2 regions of the Streptomyces sp. NPDC102283 genome follow, and region 2 is predicted to be linked to the other one. Evidence: riboswitches for the same ligand, from Rfam matches in the RefSeq annotation. Region 2 holds a riboswitch; the other holds the start of a gene.
What was found. A riboswitch is a leader RNA that binds a small molecule or an ion and turns the genes downstream of it on or off. The one in region 2 is predicted to bind glycine.
Positions count from the first base shown of each region.

Region 1 (7,123 bases), on a different contig from region 2:
GGCGTTGACGGCGTCGAAGACCTTCTGGTCCTTGAAGCCCCACTGCTTGTCCGGTCCGGCGAACCAGGTGCCGATGAAGTTGTAGCCGTCGTTGAAGTCACCGGTCCAGCCGAGCATGTGCAGGGCGCAGGAGCCCGCCTCGGTGGCGTCCAGGTAGTCCGGGGCCCACTTCATGGCCTTCGGCTTGACGGTGATGCCGGCCTTCTCCAGGTCGGCCTTCATCAGCTCGAACATGTCCTGCGGGGCGGGCATGTACGGGCGGGTGACCTCGGTCGGGTAGCAGAAGTCGATGCTCAGCTTCTCCGCACCGGCCTGCTTGAGGAGGTCCTTCGCCTTGGCGGTGTCGAACGGGTACGTCTTCACCTTGTCCGAGTAGCCGGCGACCGTGTCGGGCATGAACTGGGTCGCGACCTTGCCGCCCTCGGGCAGCTGGGTGTTGACCAGGTTCTCGCGGTCGATGGCGTGCGTGATCGCCTGACGGACCTCGGGCTTCTTCAGCGCCGGGTTCGCCGACTGGCTCATCCCGATGTAGAAGATGTTGAAGACGTCACGGGTCGGGACCTCGTAACCCTCCTTCTCCAGCGTCGTCACATCGGCCGGCGCGACCAGGTCGTAGCCGTCGATGTCACCCGCCTGGAGCGCCTGGCGGCGGGTCTCCTCGGTGGAGATGGTGCGGAAGACCAGGTTCTTCACCTTGGCCTTGTCGCCCCAGTAGCCGTCGAAGCGCGTGAGGGAGACTTCCTTGTTCCCCTTGTTCCACTTCGTGATCTTGTACGGGCCGGTGCCGGCGACCGTGCCGGCCTCCTGGCTGTACTTGGGGTACGTGATCGCGTCGCCCTTGGCGCTCGCGTCCTGCTTCTCGTACTCCTTGATGGCCTTCGGCGAGTGGATCGCCAGCGCCTGGAGGGAGAACCCGCCCGGCAGGTTCGCCGAGGGCTCGTTCACCTCGATGACGGCCGTGTTGTCGTCCTTGGCCGTGCAGGACTTGTAGTTGGGCTTGGGCGCCTCGGCGTCCTCGTTCTTCGCGAACCCGCCCATGATGGTCTGCCAGTAGTAGGAGACCGCGCTGGACTGGTACGTGCCCTTCCAGTTGAACCAGTGGTCGTAGTTCGCGCAGACCGCTGCGGCGTTGAACGCCTCGCCGTCGTGGAACTTCACGCCCTGGCGCAGGTTGAACGTCCAGACCTTGCCGGCCGGGTCGCTCGACCACTTCTCCGCGAGGCCGCCGACGAGCTTGCTACCACCGGGCTCGTGCTCCAGGAGCGCCTCGAAGGCCTGACGGGTGACGCGGAACGTCTCGCCGTCACTCGCGAGGGCGGGGTCGAGGGAACCGGGGTCACCGGCTCCGGCGAAGACGAAGGTGTCCTTGTCGCCCCCCTTGGAGTTGCCCTCGTCCCGCTCGCTGGAACAGCCCGTGGCGATCAGGCCGACAGCGACCGCTGTCGTGATCGCCCGGACAGCCCGGGACTTGAATATGCGCATGGGTCCACCCCTGGTTCGCCATGTGGTGAGCTTTGATGGCCGCACACTACAGACGGTGCCTGCCGCAAGAGAACAGTCCGGATAGCGGTGAGACCTAGTCGAGACCCGGACAGTTAACAAACCGTCCAGTTCCGGGACATCCTCACGGGGGAAGTTAACAAGCCGGACATCGACGAGTGTTCGACGCAGGGTGACCACGAGCGGCGAGCCGCGCCCGACCGCGCCGCCCCGACTCCCAGGGGCGGTCCGCGTGCGCCGGCTTGCCCGGCATGCTTCCCCTCACCAGTTCGCAGGCGCAGGTGTACGACCGGGAGTTCCGCCGGCGCGGAGTACGCGAACAGGGCTGGGGCCGGGGGCTGGTGGCCGTGGCCGCCCTCATCCGGCTCTGGCCGGCCTACCAGCTCTTCTTCTCGTTCAGCGTCGAATACGGCGCGAAGTCCCGTCCCATCGCGTGCGATTCCCGCGCCTTCCCCGGGGACGCCTCCTTTGATGCGTCGCACACCGAGACCGAGCGCGAGCGCTGCGACGCCGCACGCGACTGGGGGCCGATGCTCGCCGCCCTCCTGCTCTCGCTCCCGCCGGCCGCGGTCGGCACCGCGCTGTACGCCTCCGGCACGTCCGCGCTGCGCACCGCCGGTCACGCCGCGGAGGTCACGCGCCTGAACGCCGTCAACAGCCCTGAGCGGGCCGACCGGGGCCGCCCGGGGGCCCTTTCCGGGATCGGCCGGCCCCTTGAGGGTCAGCGGGGAAGGGGCGGGTAGCCGTAGCCGGGGGCGGCGGCCGGGGGCGGGCCCGCGGGGGCGTGCGCCTCGCGGTCGTAGAACGGACGGGCGTTCGCGCGCAGCCACATGCCGACCGGGTCGTACTCGTCGGACAGGGCGACGGTGGAGACGGGCAGCCCCTCGGGGACCGCGCCGACCGACTGCCGCATCATCTCGCGCACCGATTCGACGGAGGCGCGGCCGGTGTCGTAGAGGTCGAGGCCGATCGCGAGATACGGGACCCCGACCGCGGGGTGCACCCAGGCGCGGCGCAGGGAGCGGATCGCGGGGGTGCGGTGGGCGTTCTGGGTGAGCAGGGCGTAGAACTGCGGGAGTTCGATGGTGGGGTCGGAGAGCCGGAGCGGTCCGGCGGGCAGCCGGTCCAGGCCGGTGGCGATGCGCCGCAGGTCGAGCCAGGGGATGCCGACGCCGCCCCCGGGAGCGTGCGGATTGAGCCAGATACCCCAGCGGTCGGGGAACAGGGAGCGGGCGATGTCGCGTCCGGTGACCAGCTCGTGGGCGCGGTTCCAGCCGCTGGCGGACAGCTCCTGGGCGGAGGTGACGCAGGGGGCGTAGCCCAGGCCGTCGATCTCCATGTTGCCGTACTGGGCGTCCGGTGAGCCGGCCGTGCCGTGCCAGAGCAGCATCCAGATCCGGCCCTCGGCGACCGCGGCGAGCAGCGCCTCGTAGGCGTCGTAACGCCCGGGGGTCACCTGGCGCAGCATGTGCTCGACCTTCCCGGCCGCCGCAGTGCCTGACGCACTCACCCTGGGTTCCGCCCCTCGTCGATCCGTCGCGTGTCGATCCGTCGCGTTCGCGCAGACGCTCCCGGGCACACGGGAGCGACCACGCCATCAAACCAGCTTATGCGCCACTTCTGACACCGACTTGACGCCACGGTCCGACGGCACCGTGACCCGGCAGCCTTCCGCGGTCGTCAGTGGGCGTCCGGCCGGCGGTCAGTGGCCCTCGCGGCGGTCAGTGCCCCTCGCGGCGGTAGAACGGGCGCACCTTCTCCCGCACCCAGTCGCCGACGAGGTCGTCCGCCACGTCCAGCAGGACCAGATTGACCGGCCAGGGCACCTGGACCCGGCCGAGCGCGCGGCCGATGGCGTCCATCGGCGCGCTCTGTCCCGCGCCGTCCCAGGTGGCGAACTCGACGCCGACGAAGAGGACCGGGTCGCCGCCCTCGATGCTGGCCAGCGCCCGGCGGGCGGTGCTCACCACTCCGGTGGCCTCGAACTCCTCGGACACGGCGGCGAGGAAGTCGACCGGGTCGTGCTGCCAGTCCGGCTCGAACAGCCGGACCCGGCCGCCGGTGGCGGGCCCGTCCAGGGCGGTGCGGCCGGCCCGGCACAGCTCGGCGACGGCGGGCGGCGGAAGCGGTATGCCGACCGCGCCGCCCGGGTTCACGGCGATGCCGACCTGCGGGGGCAGGCCCCGGGCGAAGTCGCGGGCGGGCGCGACGGTGAAGGACATATGGCTGCCGACGCAGCTGAGGAACTGGGCCTCGGAGCTGAAGACGGGGACGAAGGCCGCGCCGTCGATCTCCATCATCGGCAGGTCGAGGTCCGCGCTCGCGGGGGTGCCACCGTTCGGCAGCGGCACCCAGACGGAGCTGCGGCCGAGCACCTCGACGAGGCGACCGCCCGCGTCGGGGACGCCGAGGGAGGCCGTCAGCACCTCTTCGAGCTCGTTGGCGGGCCACCCCTGCTGGGGGTGCGCCGGTGCGGGTGCCGGAATGTCCACTGCCTCTGCGCCCTCTCTCCACCGCTTCGGCCGCGCCGCGGCGGCCCTCTGCTCCGGCCAGCACCTTAACCGTCAGCGGGCGGTGGAGGCCTCGGCGGCCGTGAAGGAGATCCGGTCGAGCGCTCCCGCGGCCTCGCGGTCCAGCAGCACCGCGGAGGTGCAGCCGGCGGGCAGCAGCCCCTGCTCGGTGTCGCGGAGCAGCCGGGCGACCGCGTGCCGGTGGCGGGCGAAGGCGTAGCCGGAGACCCCGCGCCCACGCTCGCGCTGCCCCTGCCGCGCCACCTGGGGCGTCACGTCGAGCAGGATCAGATGGAGGGTGCGGCCCCGGCCCACGGCGTGCCGGGCGAGCCAGCGGCGTACCCACGTCTGGGTGCCGCAGTCGTGCACGACGACGGATTCACCGGAGCGCAGGGCGTTCCAGAGGCCGAGGTAGTGCGCGGCGCGGACCAGGGGGCGGTAGAGGGCGTAGGGCAGTAAACGGGGCAGGGCGGCGGCCCAGCTGTCGCGGGTGTTCTGGGAGTCGATGGCGCGGCCCCGCGCGGCCCGCCGGATGAGGGTCGACTTCCCGCTGCCGGGGAGTCCGGAGACCACGACGACGTCACCGGCGGTGAGATCGAGGCTGTACGGGGCACAGCTGTTACGCCCGCGCAGGTCACGTACCACCGGCGCGCCCTCCGTCAGCAGCTCCCGCACGGGAGCGCCGGGCTGTGCGGGCATCGCGCCGTCGGCGACCCCCGCGGTCGGTGCCGACCGCTGCAACGTCATCGCCCATCCCCCTGCCGTCGTGTCCCCCACGCCTGCCCCTGAAGTGTAAAGAAAAGGCAATGCGGCACAACCGTCCCAGGGCCTGTTGTAGCCGTATTCACCTGCGTGGGGACCGGACCCCCCACTCTCCCCCAATGCATGCGATGATGACCCCGCCAACTGCATACCGGCCGTTCGAATCCGCGCGGGAGAGTTCCGGCCACAGTGTGAGCCGGGCGCCGAAGGAGCAAGATCCTCCCTTGAATCTCTCAGGCCCCGTACCGCGTGGATGAGGCAGATCTGAAAAGCGAGCCGTTCCGCGGCTCCACCCAAGGTGCAAGCCGAGCCCCCTGATCCGGGGCGCCCTCCAGGGGCATACCCCGTCAGGGGCTATCGGCGAACCTCTCAGGTTCCGATGACAGATGGGGAGGATTCGTCCTGACGTCGTCATGCCCTGGAGCCGTATCCATGAGCACTGCCCCCCGTCTCACCGCCCTCGACGCCCTGCACCGCTCGCTCGGCGCCACCATGACCGACTTCGCGGGCTGGGACATGCCCCTGCGGTACGCCAGTGAGCGCGACGAGCACAACGCCGTACGCACCCGGGCCGGTCTCTTCGACCTGTCGCACATGGGCGAGATCACCGTCACCGGGCCCGAGGCCGCCGCCTTCCTGAGCTACGCGCTGGTGGGCAACATCGCCACCGTCGGCAACGGCCGGGCCCGCTACACGATGATCGTCCAGGAGGACGGCGGGATCGTGGACGACCTGATCGTCTACCGGCTCGGCGAGAGCGGGGCCACCGAATACATGGTGGTCGCCAACGCGGGCAACGCGCAGGTCGTGCTGGACGCGCTGACCGCCCGGGTCGGGGGCTTCGACGCCGAGGTGCGCGACGACCGGGACGCGTACGCGCTGCTCGCGGTCCAGGGCCCGGAGTCGCCCGCCATCATGAAGGCCGTCACCGACGCCGACCTGGACGGGCTGAAGTACTACGCGGGCCTGCCGGGCACGGTCGCCGGGGTCCCGGCGCTCATCGCCCGTACCGGCTACACCGGCGAGGACGGCTTTGAACTCTTCGTCGCGCCGGAGCACGCCGAGCAGCTGTGGCGGGCGCTGACCGAGGCCGGATCGCCGCACGGCCTGATCCCCTGCGGGCTCTCCTGCCGGGACACGCTGCGTCTGGAGGCGGGCATGCCGCTGTACGGGCACGAGCTGACGACCGCGCTCACCCCGTTCGACGCGGGCCTGGGCCGGGTCGTGAAGTTCGAGAAGGAGGGCGACTTCGTCGGGCGTGAGGCCCTGACCGCCGCCGCCGAGCGCGCCGAGTTGGCCCCGCCGCGCAAGCTGGTGGGCCTGATCGCCGAGGGCCGCCGGGTCCCGCGCGCGGGCTTCCCCGTCGTCGCCGACGGGAAGGTGATCGGCGAGGTCACCTCCGGCGCCCCGTCCCCGACGCTGGGCAGGCCGATCGCCATGGCCTACGTGGACGCGGCCTTCGCCGTGCCGGGCGCCGAGGGCGTGGGCGTGGACATCCGCGGCACGCACGAACCGTACGAGGTCGTCGCACTGCCGTTCTACAAGCGCCAGAAGTGACATCCCGGAAGGACCGGCGGCGACCGGACCTTTTCGACAGCGCGCAGACGTCATCGAAGTGACGCGCGCACAGACGTCACAGAAGTGACGTTCCTCCGTCTCACACCGTAAGACCACCGTTCATCAGCACTCCCCCGCGTACAGGAGAATTCAGGTCATGAGCAACCCCCAGCAGCTGCGGTACAGCAAGGAGCACGAGTGGCTGTCGGCCCTCGAGGACGGCGTGGCCACCATCGGCATCACGGAGTACGCGGCCAACGCGCTCGGTGACGTCGTCTACGCCCAGCTCCCGGAGGTCGGCGACACGGTGACCGCGGGCGAGACCTGCGGCGAACTGGAGTCGACCAAGTCCGTCAGCGATCTGTACTCGCCGGTGACCGGTGAGGTGACGGCGGCCAACCAGGACGTCGTGGACGACCCCTCGCTGGTGAACTCCGCTCCCTTCGAGGGCGGCTGGCTGTTCAAGGTGCGCGTCGCGGAGGAGCCGGCCGACCTGCTCTCCGCCGACGAGTACACCGCGTTCTCCGGCAACTGAGACCTTAAGGGACCCCCTGATGTCGCTTCTGAACTCCTCCCTCCACGAGCTGGACCCGGACGTCGCCGCCGCCGTCGACGCCGAGCTCCACCGTCAGCAGTCCACCCTCGAAATGATCGCCTCGGAGAACTTCGCTCCGGTCGCCGTCATGGAGGCGCAGGGCTCCGTCCTCACCAACAAGTACGCCGAGGGCTACCCGGGCCGCCGCTACTACGGCGGCTGTGAGCACGTCGACGTCGTCGAGCAGATCGCGATCGAC
Region 1 is NZ_JBIWLQ010000010.1:235,837-242,959, reverse strand. It holds gene ACIRJT_RS21515 (ABC transporter substrate-binding protein) at 1-1,482, opposite strand, end outside; gene ACIRJT_RS21510 (hypothetical protein) at 1,752-2,243, shown strand; gene ACIRJT_RS21505 (enhanced serine sensitivity protein SseB C-terminal domain-containing protein) at 2,222-2,968, opposite strand; gene ACIRJT_RS21500 (enhanced serine sensitivity protein SseB) at 3,222-3,992, opposite strand; gene ACIRJT_RS21495 (AAA family ATPase) at 4,065-4,757, opposite strand; glycine riboswitch at 4,933-5,030, shown strand; gene gcvT (glycine cleavage system aminomethyltransferase GcvT) at 5,205-6,329, shown strand; gene gcvH (glycine cleavage system protein GcvH) at 6,487-6,864, shown strand; gene glyA (serine hydroxymethyltransferase) at 6,884-7,123, shown strand, end outside.
Region 1: linked by a shared signal. The riboswitch ahead of gcvT (glycine cleavage system aminomethyltransferase GcvT) and the one ahead of gcvP (aminomethyl-transferring glycine dehydrogenase) in region 2 are both predicted to bind glycine.

Region 2 (7,123 bases):
GCGGGGCGTGTGACCAGCCCCCGGACTCCGTCCGGGGGGACCCCGAGGAAGGCCCATGCTGCGAACACCGACAGGCGGTGCCGGACACGGCACCGCCACCGCGGAATCCCGCCCGATGAGCATCGGTACGGTGCTCATCCAGCTGCGGGACGAGTTTCCCGAAGTCACCATCTCCAAGATCCGGTTCCTGGAGGCCGAGGGGCTCGTCGAGCCGCAGCGCACTCCTTCCGGATACCGCAAGTTCGCTCCGCATGATGTGGAGCGCCTGGCCCAGGTGCTCCGCATGCAGCGGGACCACTACCTGCCGCTGAAGGTCATCCGGGAGCACCTGGACGCCCTGGCCCGGGGGGAGCAGCCCACTCTGCCCTCGCCCGGTGAGCGGCGGGACCTGGCCGACGGGGTGTGGGAGACCGGCCCCGGGACGGCGACCGCCGCCAGGATCGGGCGGGCCGAGCTGCTCGCGGCGGCCGAGGTCGGCGAGGACCGGCTGGCCGAGTGGGAGTCCTACGGACTCATCGTCCCCGCACCCGAGGGCGGCTACGACGCCGAGATGGTGACGGTCGCCAAGCTGGTGGCGGACCTGGGGCGTTTCGGCCTGGAACCACGTCATCTTCGGGCCATGCGGGCCTCCGCAGACCGGGAGGCGGGGCTGGTGGAGCAGTTGGTCGCGCCCTTGCGCCGACACCGTAATCCGCAGACCAGAGCCCATGCGGAGGCCACCGCCAACGAGCTCGCCGAGCTGTCCGTACGGCTGCACGCGGCACTCGTGCAGAGCGCTCTGCGCAGCCGTCTGCACTGACCTCGGCGGAGCCCGACTACCCAAACATGGCGAGCACGTCCTAGGGTTGCTGTGTGAACGAGCTCGACGTTGTCGGTGTCCGGGTGGAAATGCCCTCCAACCAACCGATCGTTCTCCTGCGTGAAGTGGGAGGCGACCGGTACCTCCCCATTTGGATCGGTCCGGGGGAGGCGACCGCGATTGCCTTCGCCCAGCAGGGCATGGCTCCCGCCAGGCCGCTGACCCATGACCTGTTCAAGGATGTGCTCGAGGCCGTGGGCCAGGAGCTCACCGAGGTCCGCATCACGGACCTCCGCGAAGGGGTCTTCTACGCGGAGCTCGTCTTCGCCAGCGGAGTCGAGGTGAGCGCCCGGCCCTCCGACGCCATAGCGCTCGCCCTGCGGACCGGCACGCCGATCTACGGCAGTGACGGCGTGCTGGACGATGCGGGCATCGCGATCCCCGACGAGCAGGAGGACGAGGTGGAGAAGTTCCGCGAATTCCTCGACCAGATCTCTCCGGAGGACTTCGGTACGAACAGTCAGTGACCGTCCCGCAGGGGTGCCGTCAGCGCATCCGACAAGCCTTTCCCGGAAACGAGACACGGGAAACCACCCTCAGGGTGATTATCACTCGGCGTGCCGAGTGTGGCGATCGTTGACGCACCCCGAGTGACTGCCTACCTTCGAGTGGGCAGGTCAAGGACGGAGGTCGGCGTGAGAAGCAGCGGCGACGGTACGGCGGCGGGTGGGCCGTATCCGCAGCACGGCAGTGGAGCCGACCACGCCATCAGGCAGCCGGTTCCACCGGCGGCGGTGGCAGCGGGCGGCGTGGCATCGGTGAGTGATGCCGACGACATCGGTTATCGCGGACCGACGGCGTGCGCGGCGGCGGGGATCACCTACCGCCAGTTGGACTACTGGGCCCGTACGGGACTGGTCGAGCCCAGTGTGCGCCCGGCCTACGGGTCGGGGACCCAGCGTCTCTACAGTTTCCGGGACGTGGTTCTCCTCAAGATCGTCAAGCGGTTCCTGGACACCGGGGTCGCCCTGCAGAACATCCGCACCACGGTCCAGCATCTGCGGGCCCGCGGTTTCCAGGATCTTGAGCGCATGACGCTGATGAGCGACGGGGCCACGGTCTACGAGTGCTCCTCGCCCGACGAGGTCGTCAGCCTGCTCCAGGGCGGGCAGGGAATCTTCGGGATCGCCGTGGGCGTCGTCTGGCGGGACGTGGAGGCGGCGCTCTCGCAGCTGCACGGCGAGCGGGTCGACACCGGCGAGACGCTCGTCGGTCACAACCCCGCCGACGAGCTGGCGCGGCGCCGGAACCGCGCGGTCTGATCGCCCCCGAGGGACGTCACGGCGGGCGGCACGCACACGACGACGGGACGGTCCGGCACCTCACGGGGCGCCGGACCGTCCCGTTGTCAGTGCCGTAGGGCAGCATCGACGGTGTGAGACCCGCGCCCACCATCCTTCACCTGGACATGGACGCCTTCTACGCGTCGGCGGAGCAGGCGGCCAAGCCGAGCCTGCGCGGCAAGGCGGTCGTGGTGGGCGGCCTCGGACCCCGCGGCGTGGTCGCCACGGCCTCGTACGAGGCCCGGCGCCTGGGCGTGCACTCGGCGATGCCCACCGCGCAGGCCCGGCGGCTCGCACCGAACGCCGCCTACCTGGTGCCGCGCTTCGCGCTGTACCGAACGGTGAGCGACCAGGTGATGGAGCTCCTGGGGCGGCTGTCGCCCCTGGTGGAGCCGCTCAGCCTGGACGAGGCCTTCGTGGACCTGGAGGCCGGCGGGACGGCCGACGACGCGGCGTCGGCCCGTGCGACGGGTGAGGGGCTGCGGACGGCGATCCGCGCGGTGACCGGCCTCAGCGGATCCGTCGGGCTGGCCGGTTCCAAGATGCTCGCCAAGATCGCGTCCGAGGAGGCCAAGCCCGACGGGCTGCTGCTCATCGAGCCGGGCACCGAGCGTGAGCTGCTGGCTCCCATGTCCGTGCGCACCCTGCCGGGGGTCGGACCGGCCACCGGCGACCACCTCAGACGCGCCGGGATGACCACCGTCCACGACCTGGCCGAGGCGGGCGAGGCGGAGCTCGTACGGCTGGTCGGCAAGGCCCACGGCCACGGGCTCTACCGGATGGCGCTGGGGCTCGACGACCGGCCGGTGGTCGCCGAGCGGGACGCCAAGTCCGTATCGGTGGAGGACACCTTCGACGTGGACCTGCACGACCGGGTGCGGGTGCGGGCCGAGGTGGAGCGGCTGGCGGTCCGGTGCGTGGAGCGGCTGCGCGCCGCCGACCGGTCGGGGCGCACGGTGGTCCTGAAGGTGCGCCGCTACGACTTCTCCACGCTGACCCGTTCCGAGACGCTCAGAGGCCCCACGGACGACCCCACAGTGGTCCGTGAGGCAGCTGGGCGGCTGCTGGAGTCCGTCGACACCACAGGGGGCGTACGGCTGCTGGGAGTCGGCGTGACGGGGCTGGCCGACTACACCCAGGAGGACCTGTTCGCCCAGGCCGCCGACGCCCGGGAGCTCGCTCAGCGGACCCAGGAGGAGCACCGGGCGCCGGTGGAGGGCGACGGGGAGGAGGTGGCGGCCGAGCCCGAGCCCGACGGCGCGGAGCTGCTCGCCGCGCGGCGCTGGCCCGCCGGGCACGACGTGCGCCACGAGGAGCACGGGCACGGCTGGGTGCAGGGGAGCGGAGTGGGCCGGGTCACCGTCCGGTTCGAGGAACCGTGGAGCGCACCCGGCCGGGTGCTGACGTTCCGCGTCGACGATCCGCAGCTGCGGCCCGCCGACCCGCTGCCGCTCGTCCGTGACGCGGCCGACTACTCCTCCTGGCCCGCCAGCCTGCCGAAGTCCCGGTCGGGCGCCGACGCCTCCGGGGGCGGGGAGTCCAGCCCGTAATGGCGATAGAGCTGCAGTTCCTGCTCGGGCGAGAGGTGCCTGCCGACGCCGAAGTCCGGCGCACCTTTGATCAACGCGCGGTCGAAGGGAACGCGCAGCGCGTCCTCGACGAATTCGCTGGGCTCCAGGGGGACGAAGGCGTCCCTGCTGAACAGGCCGGTGCGGACGGCCGCCCACTCGGGCACGCCCGTCGCGTCGTCGAGATAGACCTCATCCACCGTTCCGATCTTGGCGCCCTTGCGATCGAATGCCTTGCGGCCGATCAGGCGGCGCGGATCGATATCGGTCTGCACGGTGCCTCCCACTGGTCGCAACTGCTCAGGGTGGACGCTGTCGCTCCACCAGCACCACACAAGTGCAGATCCGTGGCGTCGGCCACTCGAGGAATCCGGCACGGTGGCCGCTGGTAGGCTGACAGTGGCTGCTGACCCCGTGCGGGAGAGTCCTCCGGTGCAGAATCCGGAGGCGCCGAAGGAGCAACTCCTCCCCGGAATCTCTCAGGCCCCCGTACCGCACGGACGAGGTCACTCTGGAAAGCAGGGCGATTCCGTGCGGGCGCAGGCCCAGGCGGACTCGACCCTCACCGACGGTGAAAGTCGGCACGCCTCAGGGCGGGCCGGTGAAGCTCTCAGGTTGAGATGACAGAGGGGGAGGCCGTTCGGGCACCCGCGCCGTGGTGCCCCTCGCAGGTCGTGACAGACCAGGAGGCCTCCACCATGACCCCCCGTCGCACTCCGCTCTCCCAGCTGGAGCAGGGCATTCCGTTCGAGCAGCGCCACATAGGGCCCGACGCCGGAGCCCAGGCGAAGATGCTCGCCCAGGTCGGCTACGGCTCCCTCGACGAGCTCACCGCCGCCGCGGTGCCCGACGTGATCAAGAGCGCGGAGGCCCTGAACCTTCCCTCGGCGCGCACCGAGGCGGAGGTCCTGGCCGAGCTGCGGTCGCTGGCCGACCGCAACGAGGTGCTGGCCCCGATGATCGGCCTCGGCTACTACGGCACCTTCACGCCGCCCGTCATCCTGCGCAACGTCATGGAGAACCCCGCCTGGTACACGGCCTACACGCCGTACCAGCCGGAGATCTCCCAGGGCCGGCTGGAGGCCCTCCTCAACTTCCAGACGATGGTCGCCGAGCTGACCGGGCTGCCCACCTCCGGCGCCTCGCTGCTCGACGAGGGCACCGCGGCCGCCGAGGCGATGGCCCTCGCCCGGCGCGTCGGCAAGGTCAAGAAGGGCGTCTTCCTGGTCGACGCCGACACCCTGCCGCAGACCGTCGCGGTGATCGAGACCCGCGCCGAGCCCACCGGCGTCGAGGTCGTCGTCGCCGACCTGAGCGACGGCATCCCCGCCGAGATCGCCGAGCGCGGCGTCTTCGGCGTGCTGCTCCAGTACCCGGGCGCCTCCGGAGCCGTGCGTGCCATCGAGCCCGTGATCGAGCAGGCCCACGAGCTCGGCGCGATCGTCACCGTCGCCGCCGACCTGCTGGCCCTCACGCTGCTCACCTCGCCGGGCGCGCTCGGCGCGGACATCGCGGTCGGCACGACCCAGCGCTTCGGCGTCCCGATGGGCTTCGGCGGCCCGCACGCAGGCTTCATGGCGGTCCGCGACAAGTTCGCCCGCTCCCTGCCCGGCCGCCTCGTCGGCGTCTCCGTCGACGCCGACGGCAACAAGGCCTACCGCCTGGCCCTCCAGACCCGCGAGCAGCACATCCGCCGCGAGAAGGCCACCAGCAACATCTGTACCGCGCAGGTCCTGCTCGCCGTCATGGCCGGGATGTACGCGGTCTACCACGGCCCCGACGGGCTGCGGACGATCGCCCGGCGCACCCACCGCTTCGCCGCGATCCTGGCCGACGGCCTGCGGAGCGCCGGCGTCGACGTCGTGCACGGCGCGTTCTTCGACACCCTGACCGTGCGCGTGCCCGGCAAGGCCGCCGGCATCGTCGCGGACGCCCGGGAGCGCGGGGTCAACCTCCGCCTCGTCGACGCCGACCAGATCTCCATCGCCTGCGACGAGACCACCACCCGCGCGCAGCTCTCCGCCGTCTGGGCCGCCTTCGGCGCCGAGGGCGACATCGAGGCGCTGGACGCGACGGTCGCCGACACGCTGCCCGAGGGGCTGCTGCGCTCCGACGACATCCTGACCCACCCGGTCTTCCACCAGCACCGCTCCGAGACCGCGATGCTGCGCTACCTGCGCAAGCTCGCCGACCGTGACTACGCGCTGGACCGCGGCATGATCCCGCTCGGCTCCTGCACCATGAAGCTGAACGCGACCGCCGAGATGGAGTCGATCACCTGGCCCGAGTTCGGCGCCCTGCACCCCTTCGCCCCTGCCGAGCAGGCGCAGGGCTTCCTCACCCTCATCCGTGAGCTGGAGGAGCGCCTCGCCGAGGTCACCGGCTACGACGCGGTGTCCCTCCAGCCCAACGCCGGTTCCCAGGGCGAGTTCGCGGGTCTGCTCGCCGTCCGCGCGTACCACCGGGCCAACGGCGACGACCAGCGCACCGTCTGCCTCATCCCGTCCTCCGCGCACGGCACCAACGCCGCCAGCGCCGTCATGGCGGGCATGAAGGTCGTCGTGGTGAAGACCGCCGACGACGGGGAGGTCGACATCGCGGACCTGCGCGCCAAGATCCAGCTGCACCGCGACGAGCTGGCCGTGCTCATGATCACCTACCCGTCCACGCACGGAGTGTTCGAGGAGCACGTCGCCGACATCTGCGGCGAGGTGCACGACGCGGGCGGCCAGGTCTACGTCGACGGGGCCAACCTCAACGCGCTGGTCGGGCTCGCCAAGCCCGGCAAGTTCGGCGGCGACGTCTCGCACCTGAACCTGCACAAGACCTTCTGCATCCCGCACGGCGGCGGCGGCCCCGGCGTCGGCCCGGTCGGCGTCCGCGCACACCTCGCCCCGTACCTGCCCAACCACCCCCTCCAGCCCGCCGCGGGCCCGGAGACCGGTGTGGGCCCGATCTCGGCCGCCCCGTGGGGCTCGGCGGGCATTCTGCCGATCTCGTGGGCGTACGTCCGTCTGATGGGCGGCGAGGGCCTCAAGCGAGCCACTCAGGTCGCCGTGCTGGCCGCGAACTACATCGCCAAGCGCCTGGAGCCGCACTTCCCGATCCTCTACAACGGCCCGGCCGGTCTGGTCGCGCACGAGTGCATCGTGGACCTGCGCCCGATCTCCAAGGCGACCGGCGTCTCCATCGACGACGTGGCCAAGCGCCTGATCGACTACGGCTTCCACTCGCCGACCATGTCCTTCCCGGTGGCCGGCACGCTGATGATCGAGCCGACGGAGAGCGAGAACCTCGCGGAGCTCGACCGGTTCTGCGACACCATGATCGCGATCCGCGCCGAGATCGAGAAGGTCGCCTCGGGGGAGTGGAGCGAGGACGACAACCCGCTGCGCAACGCCCCGCACACGGCG
Region 2 is NZ_JBIWLQ010000023.1:126,597-133,719, reverse strand. It holds gene ACIRJT_RS33505 (FHA domain-containing protein) at 1-13, shown strand, start outside; gene ACIRJT_RS33500 (MerR family transcriptional regulator) at 56-799, shown strand; gene ACIRJT_RS33495 (bifunctional nuclease family protein) at 853-1,326, shown strand; gene ACIRJT_RS33490 (MerR family transcriptional regulator) at 1,495-2,121, shown strand; gene ACIRJT_RS33485 (DNA polymerase IV) at 2,235-3,692, shown strand; gene ACIRJT_RS33480 (PRC-barrel domain-containing protein) at 3,614-3,985, opposite strand; glycine riboswitch at 4,118-4,215, shown strand; gene gcvP (aminomethyl-transferring glycine dehydrogenase) at 4,409-7,123, shown strand, end outside.